Regions from separate parts of the Neobacillus sp. GCM10027624 genome, predicted to be linked through region 3. Evidence: riboswitches for the same ligand, from Rfam matches in the RefSeq annotation. Region 3 holds a riboswitch; each other region holds the start of a gene.

Region 1 (5,131 bases), on a different contig from region 3:
GAATCGGGATGACAGTCCAGGTGATTTCAAGTTTTGTACTGCCATGTTCCTCTGGTGGCTCGTAATCTTTATTTTTATCTGTTGCGCGGTACTTCCACACAATAAACACAAACAAGCCAATTACAACAATTACAACAAGTGCCATGAAAATCAGTGACCAGTTAATCAGGCCTAAAATTTCTCTTGCTGCAGGCCCCTTAGGTTGAAAAACAACCATATTTGGCTCACAGCCGCTTAAAAATAATACCGGTAAAAAAGCTAATAGGGGAATCAAATAACCCTTTTTAAACATTTTTTACGCTCCTTTCAATAAAGTTGTTCATATTTTCACAAATAAATGTGTGAATTCATTCACAATATTGCACAAGATCCAACCCTACTAATCTTCAAATATTGTGATTTGACTTACCATTTCATGGTCCCTTTACTCGGGTTGTTAATTTTTGTTAATTTAGAGTAATTCTTCTTAAAGTCATCTTAGCAAGTTGTCTGTGATGTTTGTATAGGTTTTTGAAAATATTTGTGACAAATTTGTTAAAGTTTTTGACACTTGGGTAGAAAGTGGCGGATTTTGAGGGGAAATATGGATAAAAGGTGTCTATTTTTATTTAAAAATGGGATAATAAAATTAAATTATTTTGGAATAGGAGAATAAAAGTGAAAGTCAAAATTAATCGAAATGCAGCAAAAGCGTTGAAAAAAATGTTGGAACAAGAAGAGGCACAAGGGAAGTTGTTTCGTGTATTTGTTACCCATATGCATGGGGATCATGCTCATTATGATTTAATGCTGGATACACCAACTGAAAAGGATGAGGTAGTAAAAACAGATAAGGATATTGATTTTATTCTTGAAAAAGGCGATGAATATTTGGACGGTATCTGGATTCAATTTTTCCAGGTGCCAAAAGAAGAATGGTTAATTACCAATCCATCAAAAGGCGATCATCACCATCACCATTAATAATAGTTAAATAAACAACAATGATAAAAACACCCCGCGATTTGATCACGGGGTGTTTATTATTTTTAGTTATCATCACCTTCATGATTGCCATCATGGTCACCATTATCATTATCGTTATCATCATGGTCGCCATTTTGACCATGATGACTATCGTTATCTTTTAATTCATCGTTCTTGCCAGTTCCTTGATTTCCACTGACTTCAGTGAAATCCTTCACTAGTTCAAAAGAAGTTCCATTTAATAGTTTTACGCTGCCTTCAAGATGATCGCCAACTTTTAATCCTAATCTTGATTGAATAGTTTTAAGCGTTTCCTCTTGCGTTAGATTTTTAGAATGTTCCAATTGTTTTATAAGCGAAACAACCTGGCCTTTAGGTAGAGATTTTTTATCAATATTGACAGTAAATTTTTTACCCTTTAATTCATAGTCAAATTGAATAGATTTCTTTGAAGTTACAATTTTCAATTCCAAATCCTCAATTTTATTGGCAAATTTCACTCCGCTTTTATCTTTTTCTGCACCATCTTTTACTTTATCATTATCCGAATCAGCGTCAGCAGGGTTTGTACCTAAATTAATTTCTGCTTGGTTGCTTAATTGATCTTTATCCGAATCTTCTAAGCTATCAGGAATCTTATCTTTATCTGTATCCTTTGAAGTTGGATTTAATTTTAACTTGTATTCTATTAAATTAGATAAACCATCTTTATCTTTATCCTGTTTGGCAAGATTTTTACCCGAGAGTTTATATTTTTTTTCCCATTTGTCATCCATGCCATTTTTATTCTTGTCCACTTTTTGCGAGCTCTTTTTGTGGGTAGTTCCTTTCGCAGCCACTGCTGAAACACCTTGTGATAACACAAGTGACAGCGCAAGACCGCTAACTAATAATTTGTTCGTGTTCTTCATACATTTTCTCCTTCACCTAATAATTTTTCGGCAACTGGCTGGCGTAGTTCTCCCACCTTAGCCCCTCTAGTTTTGCGTACCTATGTTTCCATAGGCTTGCCTTTATCGTTGCAAATTTGAAGAAAATATGTACAACGAATAAGATAAATATAATGACTTTTTTTTAAAAAGTAAATCTGCTCTTCAGTAAATTTGCAAATATTTATTGAGAAAGGCAGCATCGGATTTTGTAAGCTAAAAATAATTATATATGTAAAACTGAGGAGCTCATTTTTTGATAATGACATGAAGAAGATGTTACTCTAAACGGTAAAGAGAGAAGGGAGTATATAAATGGATAATCTCATAAATAAACCTAATATCAAACTTATTGCCCTTGATATGGATGGAACCCTTTTAAATGACAAGGGAGAAGTTTCAGTGGGAAACCGTGAGGCTATAAAAGATGCGCAGGAAAAGGGAATCTATGTTGTCCTAAGTACGGGACGTTCCTTAAGAACATGCAGGGAGCATGCAGATTCACTTGAACTCACATCCTTTCTTGTAACTGTAAATGGGAGTGAGATCTGGGACGATAAGCGCGAATTAGTCGAAAGAAATCTAATGAAGGCTGACCTAATCCAATGGATGTGGGAATTGTCAAAGCATCATAATACGAAGTTTTGGGCAATCAGCACGGAACGAAACTGGTTTAATGATATGCCGGAGGACCTACATAGCTTTGAGTGGTTAAAATTTGGATTTGATATTGATGATGATGAAATTCGAGAAATCATTAAAAAAGAGCTTCAATCCAAAGGTGAATTTGAGCTGAGCAACTCAACGCTTAAGAATATTGAAGTCAATCCGCTTGGTATAAATAAGGCCAAGGGATTAAAAATTGTTTGTGAACGTCTTGGAATTGATATGGAGAATGTCATGGCTTGCGGGGACAGTTTAAATGATATAGCGATGATTAAAGAAGCGGGTTTTGGCGTGGCGATGGGGAATGCGCAGGAAATCGTGAAAAAAACTGCTGAATGGGTTACCTCAGTCAACAATGAAGATGGAGTGGCAAAAGCCATTCGAAAATGGGCACTGGGAAAATAAAATTTATTCAAAATTGATAATTAGGGTTTAAAAATAATTTTTTTGGGAAAAGCTATTTTAGCAAGTATATTTTTGCAAAACATGTATTGGCTAAATGCTAGGAGGCTACAAAAGAAATGGAACATGGTAAAGTAAAATGGTTTAACAGTGAAAAAGGGTTTGGATTTATTGAGCGTGATGGTGGGGATGATGTATTTGTTCACTTTTCTGCTATTCAAGGCGAAGGGTACAAAACATTAGACGAGGGTCAAGAAGTTACCTTTGATATCGAAAATGGACAACGCGGTCCACAAGCTGTAAATGTGCATAAGGCATAAAAATGATAAAACAAACTCCATTTAGTGGAGTTTGTTTTTTGTACTTTAAGAAATTATAAAATTGCTGCGAAGAAGAAACTCGACGTAGAAGCAATTTTTAGGGAAAAAGTATAAGTGCAACTACGCCTCTGTCTTCGCCCTTAGGGGCTCGCTAATCGGCGAGTTTTCTTTATGTTTTAGTGATTTTTTAAAAATTCCTTCACGAAACTGATCGAATGTTCCCGGTGGTAGGTTTGATATACATTACTGGCCATTTTAACAGGATCCCCGAAAAAATAGCGTTCGTATAGGGATTGTCTTGTTCCAAAAGAGCTCATGCTAATATCCCAAGCTAGGCGAAAAAGTGTAACACGATCAAATGCATTGGCATTTGCAGCCTGCAAATACTGGTCAAGATCCCCCTTTATTTCTGACGAAAAATCCGCTTCACCTGGAATCGAAACGAGTCCGCTAGCTCCGATTTGCTGTAAAATTTCACAAAGCCTAGGATAAAGACGCGAATAGCTAATAATTGCTGTACCTAATGGGGAGAAATCAGGAGCCATCGTTCCCCATTGATCAAGTTTCGCATTCATTTCGGAGGCCAACAGCAAGGCTTTTATCGTCTCTAGTCCAACAATGATCTCACTAATTTTTTCCTGGATATGCTGGTATTCCCCGACATTAATCGTATCCACGAGCATCTGTGCGACACCCAAAATAAATTCGGTTTTTACCACCCTCCGTGCAGTTACTTGATGACCTACTAATGAATAAAAACTGCTTTCGGAAAAAATTCTATAGGAAGACTCCGGATTCTGGTAGCAAAAGACACGTTCCCAAGGAACGAAAACATCATCAAAAACAACGATCGTATCGATCTCATCAAACCGAGAGCCGAGAGGATGGTCAAATTGACTATCCTTGTACCGGAAGGACTCACGGCAAAGGAACCTAAGTCCAGAAGTGTTGCTTGGAATTGAAAATGCATAGGCAAAATCCTTGTTAATTGAAGCCATATGCGTCGGAAACACGAGAATTTCGTCAGTAATTCCGCCTTGTGTTGCTAAAAGTCGTGCACCTTTTATAAAAATACCATCTTCATTTTGCCTTACGGTTTTGGCCGAGATGATATTTTGTGAGTCCTCTGTATAGGCTTGAGAACGATTGACTTGTGGATTTATAAACGTATGAGTAAAGGTCAAATCTCTTTCTCGTGCATCTTCATATAACTTCCGCAGGTTTTGATCAAATAGTTTTGAGGAATCCGAAAAAATAGCTGCAGCAGCAGCAAAAGCCATCACTGCTGTATTCATATAATCCGGTGATCGTCCCAACATCCCGGCGCTCGTTCTCGCCCAATTTTGCACCATTTCTCTTCTAATGGCCAAATCTTCCTTTGTTTTTGGTTCAAGGAAGGAAACACCAACCTGATTACCGCTGGTAGGAGATGTGTAGGTCATGTTGTTCATAGTAAGCTGCCGGTCAAATAATTTTGCCTGGCTTTTCATGACACCAGCAAATGCAGGGTGTTCAGAAATATTGCCACTTACTTGTTTACCCTCAATCCAAATCTCCGCAGGATTATGATTGATTCTATCAATATATTCTTTTCCCGATATTGCAGGCATTATCTACACCTTCTTGTCAGTCTTATTTACAGTAAATGTTGAAAGCTTGATTTGGTTTGTACATCCGTCTAAATTTGCACATTTAAATGGGGGACAGGGGAATTCCAGCTACACTCCGCCATTTGAATGGTTATGGGAGCCATACCTTTAAATGGGTGAATGCTGCAGGTGAAGGGGGATTCTCCGGGTAATATGGTACTAGGTGTAGAAGCTTCACCGGATAAAATGCTGCAAGGCA
Region 2 (5,131 bases), on a different contig from region 3:
TGAGTACTTCCAAATTCCATAATTTTTTTGGGCGTAAAGTTATGCAAGCGAAAAAAGTTTTCCGCAGCCTCCCGTGTACCGGAACCTTCCTCCCTTAAAATCCATGTTTCATCCACCAAATCAGAAATTCGTTTTTCACCAAGTTTGGATAAAAGATGATGAGTGGGCGAAGCAACAACCACCATTTTATCTTCAGAAATGACTTCTGAACTTAAATGATCATCCTTCAAAAAACCCTCGATAATTCCTATATCCAATTGATGCATTCTTACCAGCTCAATCACTTCCTTTGTATTTTGAATCTTGATTGATGGACGAATTAAGGGATATTGCCACTGCATTCTTGAAATAATATGTGGCAGAATATATTCACCAAATGTATAGCTCGCACCAATCGAAATCTGCCCGCTTGCCTTATTGGTCAGATCATCGACTAATGATTGCATTTTTGTGTAAAGTGCCAAAATTTCTTTTGCATGATGATAAACAATTTCCCCTGCCTTATTGAGGCGCACATATTTATTACTCCTTTCAAGCAGTCTCGCGCCGACAGATTCCTCTAAAGTTCTGATATATTGACTGACCGCAGGCTGTGTCATATGCAGATCTTCTGCAGCTTTAGAAAAATTCTCCTTTTCCACAACCTTTATAAATACCTCTAAATGTTGATCCATCCGATTACCCTCGCTTCGGTTCCTTATGTATATGAATTTACTTATCATCCCTATTATATATCTTTATTTTCCTTATACATGAACCAGGAGTATTCTAAAATTAGAAATTAAATGAGGTGATAAAAATGGGGAACCTAAATGCTAAAGTTTTATCTATCACTGAACAGGACGGACTTCAGCAAAAAAATCTGGAACCTAAGCCTTCCGTTGGTTTATGGTTAGGTGGAATTGCCTTTACGATTGTTGTTGCAGCACTTGGCTATGCTTTATCAAAAGTCCCTGGTTTTGATCATGTTGGTCCGCTGGCTTGTGCAATCGTTATTGCGATAATCTACCGGCAATTTTTTGGATATCCAGAAAAATTGCGCACCGGTATTCAATTTTCTGCGAAACGTTTTTTGCGGTTTGCTATAATATTGTACGGTTTAAAACTAAATATTGATATTGTACTGCATCAAGGGCTTGGACTACTTGCACGCGATGTGGGTGTTATTACTTTTGCTATAGTATTAACCGTTTGGCTCGGAAAATTATTGAAAGCAGAATCATCCCTTTCTCTTCTCTTGGGGGTTGGTACTGGAGTATGCGGGGCAGCAGCCATTGCAGCCGTTTCACCCATTATCAAAGCAAAGGATGAAGATACCGCGATAGGAGTAGGGATTATCGCGCTAGTCGGAACGATATTTTCCATCACTTATACCATCCTAAGACCTTTTCTTCCATTATCGGCGATTGAATATGGAATTTGGAGCGGTACCAGCCTTCACGAAATTGCTCATGTCGCTTTGGCAGGAGCTCCTGCTGGTCCTGATGGCTTAGCGATTGCCCTACTGGCGAAATTAGGTAGAGTATTGCTGCTTGTTCCATTATCTTTTATTTTAATGTTTTGGGTAAAACGGAAAAATACAGCGAATACAGGGGATACGAAAATTGAATTTCCATGGTTTTTAATTGGTTTTATTATAATGAGTTTGCTTGGAAGCTATGTTTTCGGCAAGTCGATTCCAGTTTCAAAAGCAGCGTTAGACGGGGTCGCAACGGCTACTACCTTTATTTTGACTTCTGCCATGGTCGGTCTCGGTTTAAATGTCAGCCTGCGGGATCTTCGGACAAAAGCTGCCCGCCCGCTAATCGCAATGCTGATTACATCTGTGGTACTGTCAATCGTAACCTTTTTTATCTCGTAAAAAAAGCTGGCTTTGGTGAATTCTATTGACTAGACTTCACTCATCGCCAGCTTTTTGTTTCGGATTACTAGGTTTACACATACGATCAAGAAGAAAACCAAAGAACACAATAAAACCAATGGGAATGGAGTAATTCAATACATGAAGAAGAGTCATCTTCTCTTATACCTCCTATATTTTTTGTAATATTCGGAATATTTATATATTATTTACATTATATGCTAAATGTCACGATTTAGACAAATTTTCTGGTCTAAAAAAATTTTTAAAAAATTATGACCGAATGAGGCCTTGATTTATTCACTTTTCAAGGAAAACGTTTGCGCAAAATACAGAGAAATACAATTTTATCCAAAGGTTTTTATTAGGTGTGTATCGTACTAGTTATAGAGGAGAGGATTTTTGTCGAATTCTAATTCTTAGTTGCCTGTCCAGAGGAGTGTTTGAAACCATGAATGTTCTTTGTATTGGCGGAGCCAATATAGATCGCAAAATACAAACGATAAATCACCTTACCTTTAAAACATCGAACCCTGCAAAGAGTACGATGTCCTGTGGCGGAGTAGCAAGAAATATTGCTGAAAACCTTGGGCGTCTCGGTCTTAATAGTTCCTTACTTGGTTATGTAGGAGATGACCCTGAAGGAAAGTGGCTTCGTAAAACAACAGGAGAATATGTGGATGTAAGCCTTTTGGAGGCCCTGCCGGGAAAGTCAACGGGTACCTATACAGCTGTCCTTGATGAAGAAGGTGAAATGGCAATCGCGTTGGCTGATATGGCTATATATGATCATACGGAAGAGGACTTTATTGAAAAAAAATGGCCCCAAGACCGGCCTGACATCGTCTTACTCGATACAAATCTACCTGCAGTAATCCTTGAGCTCGTTATCCAACATTGCAGGAGTGAAAATATTCCTATTTGCATTGCTACAGTTTCAGTATCAAAATCTGAAAAATTACCGCGTTCGCTTGAAGGAATTACATGGCTCGTTGCAAATGAAAAAGAGGCAGAAGTATTGTCCGATATTACAATAAGGACCGAGGGGGACTTTTTTAAGGCGGCTGTGGAAATTCTAAACAAGGGCGTTAAAAAGGTCGTGATCAGTAGAGGAGATAAGGGATTAATTTATTTTACCAAAGACGGGGAAGCTGGAGCATTGGTTGCCCCTGAGGTGCCGGTTACGGACGTAACAGGTGCGGGTGATTCACTTATTGCTGGAATTATATATGGGAATTTAAAGGGTTTAAATACAGAGGACTCGTGCAAAATAGGTCTTTCTTGTTCTTATTTAACCATTCGGTCGAAAGAAACCGTAAATCCAGAACTAAACAATCAAAACCTAACGGATTCATTTCAACGATATTTCTGCAGGGGACCCGGGCAAAAAGGATTTAAATCTATTATTGCATTTCAAAGATAAGGAAAAAGGAGGGAATTCGACAAAAATTCCCTCCTTTTTCTTCGAAAATATGGATTCTTTGTGTAAGAATGAAGTGTTTCTTAATGGTTTGGCAGTTTTTTGTCAAAAATTTAGTTAATTTGTGGCAAAAAGTAATGTGAAAATTATAAAAAACTGACAAAATCTAACACCCTACTAAAAAAGAACTATTTATAATAAACATATCTAAAAGGATTAAGTATTTAGTCCTGAGTAATAAATAATGAATTTTTTGTTATTTTATAACCATACAATCAGAAAAAGGCAAACCTTTTGAAAAAGAGGGACGCAAAGCCGAGGATCTAAGGTAAGAGCATCTTGCTATGATGGCCGGGTTGCCTGGAATACGATATGTATTTTAGGGGTGAGTTTAGTTGGGAAACACAGAAGGTATAGTGGAAGTAATGGATGAAGAATGGATTACTCTAATACTCGAAGCAAAAAAACTGGGAATTGACAAGGAAACAGTTCGAACATTTCTAAATCAAAATGATGTGAAGGAGCAGTTGGCTGAGCAATGTTAAGTTACATACAAAAAAGGCATTCCTAAAAAGATGAATAATCCTTTTGGGAATGCTTTCTTTTTTTTAAAAATTAATACTACTTATTTTGGTCAGCCCGCCACTTGTTAAATTCAAGAAAATCACGGAATTGTTGTTTGGATACTCCTGAATTCATTGCTTCTTTTACAATCTTCATCCACTCGCTGTCCAATTCCTCTTGATCAATTCGTTCATGGATTAAATAATCAACAGGGACATTTAAGACTGCCGAAATTTTTTCGAGAAATTGAATAGAAGGATTTGTTTGTAAGTTTCTTTCTAGGGAACTCAAATAAGACTTTGCGACTCCCGCCTGTTCAGCAAGTTCGGAAAGGGACATTTTCTTTTCTAAACGCAGTTTTTTTACTCGTTCTCCAATCATGGCATCTCACACACCTAATAAAGATAATCTATATTATAATATTACCAAAAGGGAGATAAAAGTTCCATATTACGAACGGCGTATTTTTTACAATATACGCTCGGAGTTAACAAAGAATTAATGAATTCTTAAATCACTTCTTTGAAAAAAAGCTTGGATAGAGATAAGATGTTTTTAGAGTGGATATTGAAAAATATAAAAAGGCAGGGAAAACAATGATTGTCTTAAAATCACAAAGAGAAATTGAAGCAATGAAGAAAGCGGGAGAAATTCTTGCTTCATGCCATAAAGAAATCGCTAAATTAATTAAACCAGGTATTACGACTTGGGAAATTGAAGAATTTGTTGATGAATTTTTACGAAAAAATAACGCATCACCGGAGCAAAAGGGTTATAAAGGGTATGAATTTGCCACATGCGCAAGTATTAATGATGAAATCTGTCATGGATTCCCAAGAAAAGAACCCTTGAAAGACGGGGATATTGTCACGATCGATATGGTGGTCAATTATAATGGGGCATTGGCCGATTCAGCATGGTCCTATGCTGTTGGCAGTGTTTCTCCTGAAACGGACCACTTATTAAGGGTAACAAAAGAGGCACTGTATAAAGGAATTGAACAGTCTGTTCCAGGAAATCGAATTGGTGATATCGGACACGCAATTCAAAAATATGTTGAAAGTGAAGGACTATCGGTTGTACGGGATTTCATTGGACATGGAATTGGAACTGTAATTCATGAGAAACCGGATGTTCCACATTACGGCCTTCCGGGAAAAGGACCGCGCATTAAAGAAGGAATGGTGTTCACGATTGAACCAATGGTGAATATCGGTATGTACCATACAAAAATGGATTTGAATGGCTGGACGGCAAGAACCGTTGATGGAACTTATTCCGCCCAA
Region 3 (5,131 bases):
TTTATCTTTCCTATCAGAGGAACAGCGAAAGGATGGGGTAAATTTTATTGTTTTTGATAATCAGGAACAAATTTGCAATGTGCAGCACCATTTTTTCTATTTTGAAAAGGTCAATGATCGATTTGAATTTACATTGAATACAGGGAAAAGGTTAATCATTGAGAAAATGATTTCATAAAAAAAACTGCCGATAATGGCAGCTTTTTTATGGGGTAAGGAAAGACATTGGCAGTACGGCAAATCCTAGGTATAAAGCAAGGGCGAAAGCAACCACAAACTGAATCCAAAAAACGGAGGTCCTTCGATCGTTTTTAACGCGAGATAAAATCATTTCAAAGGTTCCGATTACCCATAAGCCAGCAACTGCTTTTAAAATATATTTCCAGTCAATATTAGATACCTGCGAGAGCAAACCAACACCCGTAGCAATAATCAAAAGGTAAAATAATCTTAAAATCATTTGGACAATTTTCGCACCTTTTGTTTTGCCGCTTTTATTTAAAGAAAGCGCAACAAAAAATAAAATAAGTGCTACAATCCATGTCGTAATATGTGCGTGAATCATTTCATTTTGCCTCCTTATGTATAGTCCAAACTATCATATCACAGGCAAAATAAAAATACTAAAAAATAAGGCTTAAATGATGACAATTGTTAACTAAATAAAGAAGGCGGCATGGATATACCTGTTGCTTCAAGCTCCTTATAAAACTTCGGCCTCACGCCAGTTGCTACCAAACGACCGATAATTTTCCCTTCCCGATTGATCCCTTCTTGTTTAAAGGTAAAAATCTCCTGTAATAAGATTCTATCTCCTTCCACCCCTAAAACCTCTGCTATACTGATTATTTTTCTAGATCCATCCGTTAAACGGGTCTGATGAATAATCACATCAATTGCTTTTGCGATTAGGTTTCGAGTAGCCCTTGCCTCTAAATCCACCCTTGCTATATGCACCATCGTTTCCAAACGGGTAATCATATCCCTTGGGCAATTGGAATGTCCTGCGGCCAGAGCCCCCGTGTTACCTGTATTCAGAGCTTGAAGTAAATCAAATGCTTCCTCAGCACGAATCTCATCAATCACAATATGGTCAGTCGCTACCTTTTCTTCTTCCTCAATAGCTATCAAGCGTTCACCATTCGGAATAAAATTCTTTAGAGCACTGATAGTAGTCGATTTACCGGAACCTGTCCCACCGCTAAGAAACAGATTGAGCCTAGCCTTTACGCATGCATTCAGGAAAACTGCAATATCCTCTGTTACTGTACCAAAGCTAATTAATTCATTCATTTTATAAGATTCCTTCGAAATCTTTCGAATCGTAATAGCCGGTCCATTAAATGCTAATGGGGGAATGATTGCATTCACATGTGACCCATCCGGAAGCGTAGCATCCACCATTGGTGAACTCTCGTTAATTCTTCGCCCAAGCGGGGCAATCATTTTTTCAATTAATCTTATAACATGTTTATTATCATGAAATTGGATGGGTGTTAAGATCAGTTTCCCTTTCCGTTCGCAGTAAACCTGATTTGGTCCATTTACCATTACTTCCGAAACGTCCTTATCAAAAAGAAGTTGCTTAATCTGGCAGTACTCCGCAAAATCGAATAGTAATTCTTGATTACAATTTACTTTATTATTCACATGATTGGGAGAGGATGAGTTTAGTTTAACAAAAGATGCCTTTTTAGCTGCCTCACCGCCACTTTGGTTTCTTTTATTTTGATTGATTAAACCCATTCATACACCCTGCCTTTCCCAAAAAAATAACCCCGCCTTTATCTAAAGGGGGGTTGTAGACACAATAATCTTTAGAACATAGAATGTCTATGCTTTCTAAAAATATTTGTGATAAAACACCCTGATCCTTCGGTAACTGGCAGGCGTAGTGCGTTGCACCTTAGCCCCTATAGCTTTGCGTCACTGATTTTCACCAGTTTTGCCTTTATCGAGTTCAGTGTCTTTATAATTTCGACTGATCTCTTAATCCCATCATAGAACGTTTTTTTCTAGGAGAATACCCTACCTTTTTCTTATTTACTCCTAAAATCGATAGTTCTTTTGAACTATTTTTCTTTTTTATCCCGTAAATATTAATCATAATTATAGGTAAATGGACTTTCGTACTATATCGCTAGAGAAAAATCCTCCTGCCTGGAAATCAGCAAGAGGATTTTGAACCTATATTTGGAGGCTTTATTATTCGTCGATATCCGGACTGTTAACCATGATTCCGGCAACTTGTGTCAAACGGTCATAAAAGGCTAATCCCGCCGGATTTTGATCAAGACCAATTTCCTGAAATGCTTCCCACATACAATGCAGCCAAGCCCTTGCCCTTTTAGGTGTCACTTCAAAGGGCAGATGTCGATCGCGCATCGCCGGTGGTCCAAATTCCTGGCTGTAAAGCGCAGGTCCGCCTAAGAACTGTGGCAAAAACATACGCTGTTTTCTCATAATTTCTTTCATATCGCCCTCAAATAAAGGCCTTAATTCTTTATCAGCATATACACGTGGATAAAAGGCATTGACAAGCTGGTCGATTGTTTCTTGCCCGCCGATTTCATTATAAAGCGTCTTAAATTGATAATTCATTTTCTTCACCCACTTTAATTTTTCCTATTTTTATTATTATAAACTTAAAATAGGAATAGCTTTGTGATACATATCACACCAAAATGACTTGTACTATTTTAGCATCCACTTTTTTTGGGCGAATGAATCACATTATATCCGCCTATACATATGATAAGTAAAGAAACCTATAACAAAGGGTGTTGATTATGCCAGCGATTGTTGGAGTTGCTCAGGTTATTACACTGGGGAACAGTTCAGTTTTCCACATTGGAGATGTTTATAAAATTATGCCTTTTGCCGCTGCAAAAACATTCTCTGGAGCAGGTTCTTTTAACACTGGGGAACGTTTAAACGTCCATAACAATTTAAGCTCCACTAATACAACGGATCCAGACATGATTGATCAAGCGAATGCCTTTAATATGTAATGAATGGGTGATCTAGAATGAATTTTTACATCCAGCAGTCCATTCAAATTAATTTTATCAAAATTGGCGGGATTACCAATTCCTCTGTCCTGCAAATTGGCAGTGCCGGTATTATTAAACCGGCAGCTTATTTGTATAATACTGGTGGGTTTACAGGACCGGCACCGCAAGCTATCAAGCCCGGTGAAACCCCGATACCACAGTCCTCACAAATACTAGCACCAGCTGTTCCATTGCAGGCACCGGTAAGAATGGATGAATAAATTCCCCGTTATCAAAAGTAATTAGCATGTCTCGAGTCGTTCCGCATATATATTTATTTAGGGTAGGGAGACGACTAGACGGGGTGATTTTAAATGTATCAGGATTTATACCAATATCTTCAATGGTTGGTATCAAGCATTCAAACACAGGAAAAAAGGATCGCAGCATTAGAACAAGCATTGCAAAAAATGCAGAATGATCTAAAGCAAATAGGGGAAAAACCAACAATTCATGTAGGTACAATTGAATATAAATTTGATCAGTTGAAGGTTGAAACCCTTGAAGGCACGCTTTCGATTGGCCTTAATCCTAATGATTTATCCGGAATTGAAGATTTTGCGATACAAGGTCAATCATTGAATACCCCAATATCTCCAAAGGACCAAATGCAGCGGTCAATGAAAATAGAAGAGGCGATTTATCGTTATTTGGAAACAGATTTACCTCAAGTCATAGAGGATACCGAAAGACAATTAAGAATCCAGCCAAATGAGTCTTATTTAGCTTTCATAAAACAGGACATAGTCAAACAGCTTCCCAATAGAATTGAGTATCATTTAAAATCCATTCCTGTAAATGAGCAATCAGATGAAAATAAAACATTAGTGGAAAACCGGATTATAGAATTACTGAAACAGGAAATTCAGAATGGTGTTTATACCTTTTTTAATAATTTACCAGATAATGTGAAAGGAATGAATATCGAATGAACTTAGAAGTTTATAACCGCGAACTCGTTGTAGGAAACCTTCAAATTACTGGTGTTGCCAGTTCTTCCTTAGTTCTTGTGGGTGATACCCAAACAATTCAATTGGCATCAGCTTTCGACACTCCTGCTGAATCATTGATTATCGGACCATTTGTTCCGCTAGAACCGGATGTGACCCCTGGTTATGCTACAACGAACATCTAATGTTGACCAATTAAATGTAATGGTCCTATCCTACTCCTCGATCATTCAGCTTGGGGATTCCTGCATCATTAATGGATTTTCCCGCGCCATTGCTGTTCAAAGAGAAGCAGAAAGATTCTACGGAAATGAGGGGAATTTTCCAACCTATACAGTTTTTAAAAAACCTATTCCATTACCACCTATCAATGAAGCCATTTCATTTTTACCTCACAATCCAAAACCAATGATTAAAGTAAAAAAAATTGATATTATCGGTATTTCATCATCCTCGATTTTACATGTAGGAAACAGTAGAAATATTTCAATGGAGGCTAGAGTAAAACATATCCGGCAAGAACTCCCCTTTGGGCATGAACAGGATATGCCATAGCCGCATATGTTACCTTAGACATTTTTATGGTAAAGGATGTTTTTGATGCCAGCAATTATTGGCCCTGTACAAATTGTTACAGTGAGTGGAGGAATTGTTCAATTTGGTGATACAGTTTATATTTCACCAAAGAGCACTGCAAAGGCTTACGGTGGCTCCGGAGGATTTAATACAGGAGGAATCATCGTTGCGAACAATGGTATCAGCGGAACAAATGTGCTTGATACTGACCTTATTGATCAACCTATAGTTGGAAACAATTAAAAAACGACATAAACCTATGAACTGGTTTATGTCGTTTTTTAGTTTATCGCCTATTATCCAAATTTAGAATATGGGCACCATCGAAGAAAAACAAATAGCGTTCATTCACTTTTCTTTTCCAAATTTGCTCAATTGCCTTTGTATATAAATCAATTTGCACTTTATAACGTTCATGTAGGATCGGTTTTGCCTGCTCAAACCCGCCTTTATATCGGTCCGTTATTCCATCTGATTTATAATCAATCAATACAAGCCCTTGGTCATCTTCGAATATACAATCAATAATCCCTTGAACAAAGATTGATTCTG

Evidence for each region. A riboswitch is a leader RNA that binds a small molecule or an ion and turns the genes downstream of it on or off. The one in region 3 is predicted to bind cyclic di-GMP.
Region 1: another riboswitch for cyclic di-GMP. It lies ahead of ACFQZ9_RS08975 (hypothetical protein); the one in region 3 lies ahead of ACFQZ9_RS26610 (TadA family conjugal transfer-associated ATPase).
Region 2: another riboswitch for cyclic di-GMP. It lies ahead of ACFQZ9_RS22725 (anti-repressor SinI family protein); the one in region 3 lies ahead of ACFQZ9_RS26610 (TadA family conjugal transfer-associated ATPase).

The regions. Positions count from the first base shown of each region.
Region 1 covers NZ_JBHTHD010000003.1:814,908-820,038, forward strand. Annotated here, with positions in the region: gene qoxA (cytochrome c oxidase subunit II) at 1-292, opposite strand, end outside; gene ACFQZ9_RS08970 (iron-sulfur cluster assembly accessory protein) at 658-963, shown strand; gene ACFQZ9_RS08975 (hypothetical protein) at 1,029-1,877, opposite strand; cyclic di-GMP riboswitch class I at 1,904-1,988, opposite strand; gene ACFQZ9_RS08980 (Cof-type HAD-IIB family hydrolase) at 2,211-2,966, shown strand; gene ACFQZ9_RS08985 (cold-shock protein) at 3,083-3,283, shown strand; gene hpaB (4-hydroxyphenylacetate 3-hydroxylase family protein) at 3,460-4,893, opposite strand; partial or broken gene ACFQZ9_RS08995 (catalase) at 4,980-5,131, shown strand, end outside.
Region 2 covers NZ_JBHTHD010000013.1:344,413-349,543, forward strand. Annotated here, with positions in the region: gene ACFQZ9_RS22710 (LysR family transcriptional regulator) at 1-674, opposite strand, end outside; gene ACFQZ9_RS22715 (YeiH family protein) at 800-1,861, shown strand; gene ACFQZ9_RS22720 (carbohydrate kinase family protein) at 2,313-3,284, shown strand; cyclic di-GMP riboswitch class I at 3,556-3,645, shown strand; gene ACFQZ9_RS22725 (anti-repressor SinI family protein) at 3,677-3,826, shown strand; gene ACFQZ9_RS22730 (helix-turn-helix domain-containing protein) at 3,903-4,226, opposite strand; gene map (type I methionyl aminopeptidase) at 4,442-5,131, shown strand, end outside.
Region 3 covers NZ_JBHTHD010000022.1:38,290-43,420, forward strand. Annotated here, with positions in the region: gene ACFQZ9_RS26600 (DUF2777 domain-containing protein) at 1-178, shown strand, start outside; gene ACFQZ9_RS26605 (YisL family protein) at 206-565, opposite strand; gene ACFQZ9_RS26610 (TadA family conjugal transfer-associated ATPase) at 655-1,746, opposite strand; cyclic di-GMP riboswitch class I at 1,875-1,960, opposite strand; gene ACFQZ9_RS26615 (globin domain-containing protein) at 2,206-2,601, opposite strand; gene ACFQZ9_RS26620 (spore germination protein) at 2,790-3,011, shown strand; gene ACFQZ9_RS26625 (spore germination protein GerPB) at 3,029-3,274, shown strand; gene gerPC (spore germination protein GerPC) at 3,368-3,985, shown strand; gene ACFQZ9_RS26635 (spore germination protein GerPD) at 3,982-4,188, shown strand; gene ACFQZ9_RS26640 (spore germination protein GerPE) at 4,169-4,558, shown strand; gene ACFQZ9_RS26645 (spore germination protein) at 4,604-4,822, shown strand; gene addA (helicase-exonuclease AddAB subunit AddA) at 4,866-5,131, opposite strand, start outside.